2 linked regions of the Marinobacterium aestuarii genome follow. The protein of the gene in region 2 interacts with the protein of the main gene of each other region in a pairwise test. Links are inferred from orthologs where the notes say so. Each region holds a gene or a part of one and is shown on either strand. Other genes may lie near its edges.

Region 1 (6,255 bases), 870 kb from region 2 along the record:
GATGCAGTCGTCTCCGCCAAACACACCGAAAGAGGAGCCCCCCATGCCCAAGGACACAGCTGCGCCTGTCATCGTATTTGATGTGAATGAGACACTGCTGGATATCACCACCCTTGAGCCTCTGTTTGAACGCCTCTTTGGCGACCGGCGGGTATTCAGAGACTGGTTTGCGCAACTTATCCTCTATTCCCAGGCAATGACCCTTTCAAATCTCTACACACCCTTTGGCGAACTGGCCGTGGGAAGCCTGCGCATGCTGGCCAGCATTCATGGGGTAGCGATCACCGATGGCGACATCGATGAACTTAAGCTGCGCATGAGTAGCATGCCGGCCCATCCCGATGTAGTGCCAGCGCTCAGCCGCCTGCGCGATGCGGGTTTCAGGCTGGTGACCCTGACCAACTCGGCCAGCGCAACCTCACCCACGCCGCTGGAGCGCGCCGGGATTAGCGAGTTTTTCGAACATTCATTCAGTGTTGAGTCGGTGCAGAAATTCAAGCCGGCGCCTGAAAGCTACCGTCTTGTGGCAACGCAGATGGGTGTGGCGATGTCGGACCTGTGCCTGGTCGCCTGTCATTTGTGGGATACGCTGGGTGCCCAGGCCGCTGGCGGTTACGGCGCGCTGGTGACACGCACGCACAACGCGATGCTACCGGCAGCAGGCGTGCCGGTGCCGGACTTTAGCGCCGCGGATCTGACCGAGCTTGTCGATCAGATCATTGCGCGCTGGCAGGCGCCCTGAAGACCTGCCACGTCACGCAGCGCCAAGCTGGGAGACCCGTCAGCTAGGCCGGCGGGTTCAAACGCTGTTGCTGCTGCCATTGTGGATCTATCCAGACATCCACACCGGCGTCCGGCAAGGGCGCCTTGCCCAGGATAATATCGGCCGCCTTTTCCGCCACCATGATGGTCGGTGCGTTAAGATTACCGTTAGTGATGGTCGGGAAGATGGATGAGTCCACCACCCGCAGCGCTTCCAGGCCACGCACTCGGCACTGCGCATCCAGCACCGCCATGGCATCATCATCCGCACCCATTTTGCAGGTACAGGACGGGTGGTAGGCACTCTCCACATTCTGTCGCACCCAGGCATCAATCTGCGCGTCGCTCTGGATATCCTTGCCCGGCTGAATCTCGTCACCGCGGTAGGCATCAAATGCCGGCTGGGCAATGATCTCGCGGCTCAGGCGAATAACCGCACGCCAGTCGATAACATCCTGTTCGGCCTGCAGATAATTGAACCGAATGCTCGGCGTGTCCTTGGGGTTGGCCGAGCGAATACGAATATGACCGCGGCTCGCAGGCTTGTTAGGCCCCACATGCACCTGGAAACCATGACCATCGAAGGCAGCCTGGCCATCGTAGCGCATGGCCGCTGGCAGGAAGTGGTACTGCACATCCGGCCATTTCAGCCCGGCGCGCGAGCGGATAAAGGCACAGGATTCAAAGTGATTGGTCGCCCCCAGGCCGTTTTTGAACATCAGCCAGCGGGTGCCGATCAGGCCCTTGCTGATCAGGCCGAGCTTGCCGTTAAGTGATATCGGCTGCTTGCAGCGGTACTGGAAATAGACTTCCAGATGATCTTGCAGGTTCTCGCCGACACCCGGCAGCTCATGCTGCAGCGCCACGCCGGCCTCTTCCAGCACCTCACGCGGCCCTATACCCGACAGTTGCAGCAGCATCGGCGACCCCACAGAGCCCGCCGACAGAATAACCTCGACAGCGGCCATTGCCGTCTGTGTTTTGCCACCGACGCTGTATTCCACACCCGTAGCGCGCTTGCCCTGCAACAGCACCCGGTGAGTGGTCGCGCGGGATACCAAATGCAGGTTCGGCCGCTTCAGCGCTTCGCGCAGATAGGCGTTGGAGGTAGACGCCCGCACCCCGTCCTTGACGGTCATGTGCATGGGGCCGAAACCTTCCTGGCGATAGCCGTTGTAGTCGGCCGTATCCGGGTAACCGGCCTCAACGCCGGCATCGATAAAGGTCTGATACAGCGGGTTGAGGCGCATCTCGTTGCCACTGCAGGTCGACAGCGGGCCGCTGCCACCACGGTAATCATCGGCACCGCCGGACCAGGTCTCGGCCCGTTTGAAGTACGGCAGACACTGCTGATAACCCCAGCCCTGAACGCCCTGCTCTTCCCACTGATCGAAATCGCAGGCATGACCACGCACATACACCATGCCGTTGATGGACGAAGAACCCCCCAGCACCTTGCCCCGCGGGCAATGCAGGCGTCGGTTGTCGATACCGGACTCCTGCTCGGACTCAAACGGCCAGCTGTACTTGGGCGAATTCATCGGATAGGACAGCGCCGTGGGCATCTGGATAAAGATGCTCTTGTCGCTGCCACCTGCCTCAATCAGCAGCACCTGATGCTTGCCGCTCTCGGTGAGACGATTGGCCAGCACACAGCCGGCGGAACCCGCACCGATGATGATGTAGTCGTACTTCTGCTGTGTCATGCGCTCTCCCGTGACCGACAGTGCTGTTCTGGACAACCCGCAACCGGGTTACTGCAATACACTGACCGACGTCTGTTAATTTGCGATGCCACCAACATAATCTATTTTAATTAAACGATCAATCAACTTAAATTCCGTATGACTCGCCTGGACAGCCGGCGCGACGCGTCCGCGTTCTTCCTTAAGAACCGCCAAAACGCGAAACCCCCGTAAAACGGGGGCTCCAGAGGTATTCTTTACATAAATATCTAAGGTAACTCTCAGAACGGGATATCGTCGTCAAAATCATCAAAGCCCGGCGCCGGCTGCTGCGGCTGTTGCGGAGCCTGCTGCGGGCGCTGCTGGGGTGCTGGCTGACCACCCTGGGGCTGCTGATAATTCTGCTGTGGCGCCTGCTGCGGCCGCTGCTGTGGTGCCTGGGAGCGCTGCTGCGGCTGCTGAGAATAACCACCACCCGTATCCTGGTTGTAGTTGTCACCTGCGTCGGCACCGCCGCCGCCACCGGAACCACCACGGCCACCGAGCATCTGCATTTCGCTGGCTACGATTTCGGTGGTGTACTTGTCCTGGCCGCTCTGATCCTGCCACTTGCGGGTGCGCAGCGCGCCCTCAACGTAGACCTGGGAGCCCTTGCGCAGGTATTCGCCGGCGATTTCGGCCAGCTTGTTGAAAAATACCACCCGGTGCCATTCGGTGCGTTCCTGCATCTGCCCGGTGTTCTTGTCTTTCCAGCTTTCGCTGGTCGCCAGAGTCACGTTGGTCACCGCATTGCCGGAAGGCATGTAACGCACCTCCGGATCACCGCCCAGGTTGCCTACCAGAATTACTTTATTAACGCCGCGTGCCATCGGTTTCTCCACTTCGCTCTGCAGGGCTTGCCGCTACCACCGGCAAGCTTTTCTATAGCCGTGAAGGATAACATAGAGCTTGCGCTTTGACCTCGTCTGCACACGATACTAAAGCTGTTTTACGCATGAGCCCTGCACAGCCAGAGAATACGCCGATCAGGGCTAAGGCTATCCGTTTTCTGCCCCTCAAACTCACGCTGATAACCTCCCGCTACTTCGTCTTTGGATCCGCGCGCCTGCCGGCAACCCAACAGGCTTGCATAACAATCGCGGTGGGAATGAATAACGCCGCACGACTGAAACGCCGGCATCCCCGGCATTACATTCAGTATCGACATGCACTCAGCGCTACAGCGCCCAAGTGGCAATCTGCGGGAATTTCAGTAGCAGCCCCAATACCACCAGCTGTATCAGAATGAAGGGAACCAGCGCGCCAAAGATATCCTTTAGCGATATGTCCGCCGGCGCCACACTCTTGAGATAAAAAGCGGCGGGACCAAAGGGTGGACTGATATAGGACACCTGCATGTTGATCGCGAACAGAATGCCAAACCACACCAGATCAAAGCCCAGTTGCTGCACTATAGGGACAAATATGGGCAGGCAGAGCATGGCAATGCCGATCCAGTCCAGGAACATACCCAACATCAGAAAGATCAGCATCATCACCAGAATGATCACCAGCGGCGCTACATCCAGCCCCATGATGGCGGAGGATACAAAGCGGTTGCCACCCATGAGGTTATAGACTCCGACCAGGCAGGCGGCTCCGATCCCAATCCAGACGATCATGCCACAGGTTTCCAGCGTCTGACCCAGGCTCTCTTTGAGCATGCCAAGGGTAAATTCACCCCGCAGTTTAACGGCAAGCATCACCGCGGCAGCGCCCATGGATGCCGCTTCAGTTACCGAGGCAATTCCTCCGTAAATGCTGCCCAGCACCAGCCCTGCAATTACCAGCGGATAGGCCATACCCTGTACCGCTTCACGAAAACTGAGCCTAGGCTGATCGTTGCTTGCGGTTATATGCGCGCCGCCCATTTCAGGGTAGCGCCAGCAAATAAACACGACGTAGCACATGTAAGCTGCCATCAGCAGAATGGCGGGCAAGAAAGCAGCCTTGAACAGGTCGGCAATTGATACGCTGGAAATCAGGCCATAAATAATCAGCACTATAGACGGCGGCACCATGGTACCGAGCGAACCGCCAGCGCAGACCACTCCAATCGCAATGCGCTTGTTATAACCCAAGCGGAGCATCTGCGGCAGAGCAATAACACCGAGAAGCACAATTTCACCGCCGATAATGCCCGATATAGCCGCCAGGAAAAACGCCACCACCAGCGTCTGAACAGCGACACCCCCTGGCAGGCGGCCGGAGAAAACTCGCATGGAGTTGAACAGGTCTTTGGCCATCCCAGAGCGATCCAGTAAGCCTGCCATAAAGACAAACATGGGCACTGCCACGAGTGAATACTCGGTAACAAAGCCAAAAATACGGCTGGCCACCAGCGGGATGGCACTGGTGCCAAACCAACCCAGGGTAAACAGCACCGCGACCAACCCCGTTACAAAGGCCAGCGGCAAACCCAGCACCAGCAGGCCAAATATGGAAGAGACGAGCAAATAGGTTGCGATTTCAATAGTCATGGAGCGATACCCGTAGCAGCAACTGGTTATTTCTTGTTCTTGAAGTACCCGCAGAGGCGGACAATCAACTGCAGTGCCATCAGCACAACGGACAGGAGGATGACAATCTTGGTGAACGCCGGCAGCGGGGAGTTCCAGGATGAGCCTGATGTCTCCAGACGCCAGTCACCTGTGGGTGTATGGGTGGCCCCGTGAGCCAGCACCCAGGCCGCATAGCCAATGGCAACGCAAAATCCGATGCCCAGTACCAGATTCAGCACTTCCAGCCAGCGGCGTTTTTGGGGTGACAGCAGATCCAGCACGATCCTAATCTGAATATGTCGGTTGCGTGCCAGCGCATAGGGGCCACCTATGGCGAAAATAGAGGCCACCAGGAAAATGGTGGTTTCATGTACCCAGGTCGTCGGGGCATTGAAGATGTAACGTGAAATGACTTCGAATACGCTGATCAACATTGCGATCAGCACCAGCCAGGCAGCCAGCTTCCCGGCCTTGTCGACCAGCCTGTCCATTCCTGTGGTTTCCTGCTCAGTAACCGGCAGGGCAGACTGCGTCTGACTTTCGGCAGACGGTGAGGTGTTATCGTTCATGGTGCTTATTCCTGACTCAAGCCCCGCCATCCAATGGCGAGGCTGATATCGCGGGAGAGATCAGAGAAGACCTTTTTCTTTCAGATATGCCTGGATAGAATCCACAGCTTCAGCGGTATCGGCGTTTTTTCCGCGCCAGGTGTCCCACTCGGAGCGCGCGGCGTTGCGAAACTGCACCAGCTCCTCGTCGGACAGGGTCGTGATAGTGACGTCACCCGTGTCAAGGGCTTTGGCCACCTGCTCCTGATCCTTTTGCTTCAGTTCACTAATCAGATTATCGGTGAATTCGTCTACCGAATTTTCCAGCAGTGTTTGCTGATCCTGAGTCAGGCCATCCCAGATCGCCTTGTTGATCGAGATTGACTTCATCGGCAGCGAATGGAACCCGGGATATGCCGCGAAAGGCGCATATCTGTGATAGCCCTGGCTGTAGTTGGTCGAGAACACTGTGTAATCCGCGGCATCAATCACGCCCTTTTCCAGCGCGGTGAAGACTTCAGAGCCGGGAAGGTTAACCGGAGCTGCGCCGACGAGCGCGAAAATATTGGACACCATGCCTTCAGGCGCCCGAATTTTCAGACCCTTGAAGTCACTCAGATGTTCGATCTTGCGTTTGCTGATCAGGGCTTCAGCACCAACAGCACCGGCGCGAATCAGATGAACGTTATAGGGCTCAACCAGCTTGTTGTAGCGCGCTTC
Region 2 (6,265 bases):
TGGAGCAGGGTCTGGAAGTGCTGCCCATCCTGAACAAGATGGACCTGCCCCAGGCCGAGCCTGAGCGTGTGCGCGAAGAGATCGAAGAAGTCATCGGTATTGATGCCAGTAATGCTGTTGCCTGCTCGGCCAAGAGTGGCATGGGCGTTGGTGATGTGCTGGAAGCCCTGATCACACATATTCCGCCGCCGGTTGGTGACCTGGACGCACCGTTGCAGGCGCTGATTATTGACTCCTGGTTCGACAAGTATCAGGGCGTGGTCTCCCTCGTGCGGGTCAAGCACGGTGTGCTGAGGCGCAAGGAAAAGGTACTGGTCAAATCCACCGGGGTGTCCTACCCGGTTGATCAGGTGGGTATTTTTACCCCCAAGCAGACACCGACAGATGCGCTCAAGGCGGGTGAAGTGGGTTATATCATCGCCGGCATCAAGGACATCCACGGCGCGCCGGTCGGCGATACCCTGACCCACGCCAAGACGCCGGATACGCCAATCTTGCCGGGATTCAAGAAGGTTCAGCCGCAGGTCTACGCCGGGCTCTTCCCGACGGATGCGGATGATTACCAGGATTTCCGTGACGCCCTCGACAAGCTGACGCTCAATGATGCCTCGCTGTTCTTTGAGCCTGAAACCTCTGATGCCCTGGGCTTCGGCTTTCGCTGCGGCTTCCTTGGCATGCTGCACATGGAGATCATTCAGGAGCGACTGGAGCGTGAGTACGACCTCGATCTGGTCACCACAGCCCCCACGGTTGTGTACGAGCTTGAGCTCAACACCGGTGAAGTCGTACACATCGACAGCCCGTCCAAACTGCCGGATCCCGGCTCAGTGCGCGAAATGCGTGAGCCCATCGTTGAAGCCAACATCCTGGTGCCGCAGGAATTCCTCGGCCAGGTTATCGGCCTCTGCGTGGAAAAACGCGGGACTCAGAAAAACATGCATTATGTCGGTCGGCAGGTGCAGGTGAAATATGAATTGCCCATGGCGGAGGTCGTACTCGACTTCTTTGACCGACTCAAGTCAGTCAGCCGTGGCTATGCATCGCTCGAGTACAACTTCATTCGCTTTGAAGCAGCCCGCCTGGTGCGCATGGATATTCTCATCAACGCCGAGAAGGTTGATGCGCTGGCGGTGATTCTGCACAAGGATAACGCCGAGTATCGTGGCCGTCAGTTGTGCGAAAAGATGAAGGAGCTGATTCCGCGGCAGATGTTCGATGTCGCGATTCAGGCGGCGCTCGGCGGCAAAATTATTGCCCGCAGTACGGTGAAGGCGCTGCGCAAGAACGTACTGGCCAAGTGCTATGGCGGCGACGTGAGCCGCAAGAAAAAACTGCTCTCCAAGCAGAAAGAAGGCAAAAAACGCATGAAGCAGGTCGGCCGGGTCGAGATTCCGCAGGATGCATTCCTTGCCGTACTGAAAGTTGACAGTTAAGGACAGACGATGAATTTCGATTTTGCTTTGGTACTTGTGGTTGCGACCTTTCTGGCCGCGATTGGCTGGTGTGTGGACAAGTTCTGGCTGGCGCCGGCGCGCAGTGCCAGGGTACAGAAAGCACAGCTGCAGCTGTCGGCGGCTCTGCCGCAGGAGACACTGATCAAGCTCAACCAGGTGCCAGGCTGGATCGATCTTTCCCGTTCGCTCTTCCCGGTGCTCTTTGTGGTGCTGGTCCTGCGCTCCTTTCTGGTTGAGCCGTTTCAGATTCCGTCGGGCTCCATGCTGCCGACGCTGAAGATTGGTGATTTCATTCTGGTGAACAAGTATCACTTCGGCCTGCGACTGCCGGTGCTGAATACCAAAGTCGTCGATTTTAATACGCCCGAGGCGGGTGATGTTGTCGTCTTTAAATACCCGAAAGACCCGTCGGTTAATTACATCAAGCGCGTCATTGGTCTGCCGGGTGATCGTATCCGCTACCAGAACAAGACCGTATTTGTGAATGGAAAGCCGCAGCCGCAGCAGCTTCTGGCCCAGCTTCCGCCCCTCAAACCACAGCAGTTGCTGCTGGCGGAGAATCTGGACGGGGTTCAGCACCAGGTCTACCATGATGTTGCCGCCAGCGGAATTGTCGGTGAGTGGGTTGTGCCACAAGGGCAGTACTTTGTCATGGGCGATAACCGCGACAACAGTAATGACAGCCGTTACTGGGGCTTCGTGCCGGACGAACTGCTGGTGGGCAAGGCTTTCGCCGTCTGGATGCACTGGGAAACCTTCTTCAGTCTTCCGTCGTTCGGCGATGTGCGTCTGATTGAGTAATCATGTAGCTGCCTGGTGAATAGGGGATTGAAATGATTAATGCTGTGAAAAGGGAACAGGGCGCGTCTTTCGTTTCCATCCTGATGGGGATGGTCGTTGTCGGCGTTTTTCTGGCGGTAGGCTTTAAGCTGTTTACACCGTACAAGGAGCACGCGACCGTTAAATCCATTATTGAAAATGTGATTAACGATCAGGATCAGGTGTCCAAGGAATTTCGTTCCATTCGGCGCACGATTTACGATCGCGCCATTATTAACCAGGTGCGGGCCGAGCTGTCGCGGGAAGATTTCCTCAAAATTGAGAATATAGACGGCAAGATCCATTTTGATCTTGTCTATGAAGAGCGGGTTCCGATGTTTTATAACGTCGATGCCGTGGTTAAATTTAACGAGCATTACGAAGTCATAAAACCTTGATCAAACCGACCGCAGATCTTAGCCGACGTCTGGGCTATAGCTTTAACGATCCATCTTTACTGGAACTGGCACTTACTCACCGCAGTTGCGGCAAACGCAATAACGAGCGGTTGGAGTTTCTCGGTGATTCCATCGTTAACTTTGTTATCGCCGATGCGCTCTTCCGGCAGTTTCCCCAGGCGCGTGAAGGTCAGCTGAGCCGCCTGCGGGCGCGCCTGGTCAAGGGCGAGACCCTGGCCGAGGTGGCCCGCGAGCTTGATCTGGGCGAGTATCTGCGCCTGGGCTCCGGCGAGCTGAAAAGCGGCGGTTTCAGGCGTGACTCGATTCTGGCCGATGCGACCGAAGCGGTGATGGGAGCCATCTATCTGGATAGCGACCTGGAAGTCTGTCGTGGCTTTATCCATCGCTGGTTCAAGGAGCGTCTGGAAGAGCTTGATCTGAACGAATCCCTCAAGGATGCCAAGACCCGGCTGCAGGAACATCTGCAGTCTCGACGTCTGGCACTGCCGGACTATGAATTGATTGCAGTCGACGGTGAAGCCCATTCCCAGACTTTCTTTATCCGCTGTCATGTGACCGGCTTGACGGTGCCGAGTGAAGGTGAGGGCAATAGCCGCCGCCAGGCGGAGCAGGAAGCAGCAAGGCTTGCGCTGATCGGACTGCAGGTGGAGAAAGCCGAATGAGCGATGAATTTGAAATGCCGGAAATGCCACCAGTACCTGGCGCTGAACCCTACGAGGGCGAGCAGCGCTGCGGCTTTGTGGCGATTGTCGGGCGCCCCAATGTGGGCAAGTCGACGCTGCTGAACCATATACTCGGTCAGAAGCTGAGCATCACATCGCGCAAGCCCCAGACCACGCGGCACCAGATCCTGGGCATCAAGACCGAAGACGACCTGCAGGTCATCTATGTCGATACTCCCGGGCTGCACCGTGATCAGGGCAAGGCACTGAACCGCTACATGAACAAAACAGCCGCCGATGCGGTGCGCGATGTCGACCTGGTGGTGTTTGTGGTTGACCGGACCGCCTGGACCGACGAAGACGACCTGGTGCTGGAGAAGCTCACCTGGGTACCTTGCCCGGTGGTACTGGTGGTCAACAAGGTGGATCAGCTTAAGGACAAGTCTGAATTGCTGCCGCACCTGGAGATGGTGACCGCCAAGCGTGAATTTGCTGAAGTGATCCCCATTTCCGCCAAGAACGGTCACAATGTGCCGCGCCTGGAGGAACTGGTGGAGCAGCATATGCCCGCCGCTGAACACTATTACCCGGAAGATCAGATTACCAATCGCAGCTCGCGTTTTGTCGCTGCAGAGCTTGTGCGTGAAAAATTGATGCGCAATCTCGGGGAGGAAATTCCCTACGGCACCACCGTCGAGATTGAACAGTTTGTACAGGACGAGTATGGCCTGCTCACCATCAGTGCGCTGATACTGGTTGAGCGCGAAGGGCAAAAACGCATTGTGATCGGTGACAAGGGCGCACGCATGAAAACCATCGGCCGGGATGCCCGGCTGGACATGGAACGCATGTTTGACAGCAAGGTCATGCTCAACCTCTGGGTCAAGGTACGCAAGGGCTGGGCGGATGACGACCGGGCACTGCGCAGTCTGGGTTATGACGACTAAGGCGGGTGCTCGCTGCATAGCCTCCGCACCCTGGGTTGCGGCGCCGCGATGGTCGGCCTGATCAGCACTTCGGAAGCCGTCATGCATACTGAGTATTTCTGATGGACTATCGTGTCGATGGGCAGGCGGCTTATGTGCTGCATGCCCGTCCCTACCGAGATACCAGCCTGCTGGTGGACTGCTTTACGCTGGAACACGGCAAGGTCAGCCTGGTCGCCAGGGGCGCGCGCCGTCCAGGTTCGCGTTCCCGCTCCAGTCTTCAGGCGTTTGTGCCGCTGCAGCTGAGCTGGTCTGGGCGCAGCGAGCTGAAAACCCTCGGTCAGGCCGAGGCCGTGGCGCCACCGGTCTTTCTGCAGGGGCGGGCTCTGCTCTGTGGCCTCTACCTCAACGAGCTCTTGCAGCGCCTGCTGCAGCCCATTGATCCCCACCCCAGATTGTATGTTTATTACCAGTACGCGCTGACCGAACTGCTCTCGGGGCAGGATATCGAGGGTGCACTGCGCACGTTCGAGCGGCATTTGCTGAGTGAGATCGGCTATGCGCTGGAACTGAGTGATCTGGATGCTCAGGCGGTGTATTTTTTGCGACCCGAAGGCGGACTTCAGTCTGTCACCGCGCTGCGCGACACCGATCGGCAGCGCTGCTTTGGTGGTCAGCAGCTGCTGGCCATTGGCGAAGATGATTATTCGGAGCCACATACAAGACGTGCGGCCAAAAGGCTGATGCGCCTGGCACTGGATCAGATGCTCGGTGGCAAGGCCCTGCGCAGTCGTGAACTTTTTCAGCGCCCTGCCGTGCCTGCGGGCATTGTGGCAGGGCACTCTTGAATGAAAGGAGATAAGTGTGATTGAGCCAAGCCGCTTGTTGCTGGGAGTCAACATCGATCATATCGCTACCCTGCGTCAGGCCCGGGGCACCCGTTACCCCGATCCCGTGCAGGCAGCGCTACTGGCTGAAGAAGCCGGTGCCGACGGTATCACGGTGCATCTGCGCGAGGACCTGCGTCATATTCAGGAGCGTGATGTACGTCTGCTGAAAGAAACCCTGCAGACCCGCATGAATCTGGAAATGGCGGTTACCGACGCAATGCTGGCTTTTGCCGAAGAGATTCGGCCGGCACACAGCTGCCTGGTGCCGGAAAAGCGTGAAGAGCTCACCACCGAAGGCGGCCTCGATGTGGCGGGGCAGGAAGGCAAGATGAAAGCGGCCTGTGACCGTCTTGCTGCCGCCGGTATTGAGGTGTCGCTGTTTATCGATCCCGACCGCGCCCAGATCGATGCGACGTTGCGCTGCGGTGCACCGGTCATTGAGTTGCACACCGGTGCCTACGCCGATGCGACGACTGCCGCTGCACAGCGCACCGAGCTTGAGCGCATTCGTGATGCTGCTTGCTATGCCTGGGAGAAGGGTCTGATCGTGAATGCGGGCCACGGGCTGCACTATCACAATGTCGAGCAGATTGCTGAAATCCCCCATCTGAATGAGCTGAATATCGGCCACGGCCTGATCGCCCGCGCCGTCTTTGTCGGGCTCAAGGATGCGGTTGCCGAGATGCGCCGTCTGATGCTCGAAACCCAGGCGCGGGTGCAGCCACAGCGGGATGCGCTCAGCCGATGATCGCCGGCATCGGTACCGATCTGGTACAGATCGACCGTATTGCCGCAGCTCTGGCGCGCACGCCGCGCCTGGCGCAGCGTATTCTCAGGCCACAGGAGCTGGCGGGCTTTGAGGCCAGCCAGGATCAGGCGCGTTATCTGGCCAAGCGTTTCGCCGCCAAGGAGGCGGCGGTCAAGGCGCTGGGCACGGGTATCGGCCGTGGTGTGAGCTGGCAGCACCTTGAAATCGCGCACGATGCTCTGGGCAAACCAGGCCTGCAGCTCAGTGGTGGGGCTCAGACGCGCGCCCTTGAACTGGGCATCAGCCGATTGCACCTGTCCTACAGCGATGAGCAGCAGCTGGTGGTC

The links.
Region 1: the proteins of recO (region 2) and ssb interact in binary tests that used the Escherichia coli proteins (3 or more experiments, as listed by UniProt). The link is inferred for Marinobacterium aestuarii from one-to-one orthologs.

The regions. Positions count from the first base shown.
Region 1 is NZ_CP015839.1:4,851,986-4,858,240, forward strand. Bases 1,523-4,316 are described here. They hold ssb (single-stranded DNA-binding protein), read right to left. Parts: upstream 3,317-4,316; coding sequence 2,729-3,316; downstream 1,523-2,728. Other genes in these bases: betA (choline dehydrogenase), read right to left, coding at 1,523-2,468; A8C75_RS21275 (TRAP transporter large permease), read right to left, coding at 3,665-4,316. Outside these bases: A8C75_RS21260 (haloacid dehalogenase type II), read left to right, coding at 44-742; more of betA, read right to left, coding at 786-1,522; more of A8C75_RS21275, read right to left, coding at 4,317-4,966; A8C75_RS21280 (TRAP transporter small permease subunit), read right to left, coding at 4,993-5,556; TRAP transporter substrate-binding protein DctP, read right to left, coding at 5,617-6,255. UniProt on the Escherichia coli protein: Plays an important role in DNA replication, recombination and repair. Binds to ssDNA and to an array of partner proteins to recruit them to their sites of action during DNA metabolism. Acts as a sliding platform that migrates on DNA via reptation.
Region 2 is NZ_CP015839.1:3,983,011-3,989,275, reverse strand. The notes cover bases 3,462-6,265. They hold recO (DNA repair protein RecO), read left to right. Parts: upstream 3,462-4,402; coding sequence 4,403-5,128; downstream 5,129-6,265. Other genes in these bases: acpS (holo-ACP synthase), read left to right, coding at 5,915-6,265; pdxJ (pyridoxine 5'-phosphate synthase), read left to right, coding at 5,148-5,918; era (GTPase Era), read left to right, coding at 3,462-4,301. In the rest of the region: lepA (translation elongation factor 4), read left to right, coding at 1-1,433; lepB (signal peptidase I), read left to right, coding at 1,443-2,255; A8C75_RS17345 (DUF4845 domain-containing protein), read left to right, coding at 2,288-2,671; rnc (ribonuclease III), read left to right, coding at 2,668-3,354; more of era, read left to right, coding at 3,378-3,461. UniProt on the Escherichia coli protein: Involved in DNA repair and RecF pathway recombination.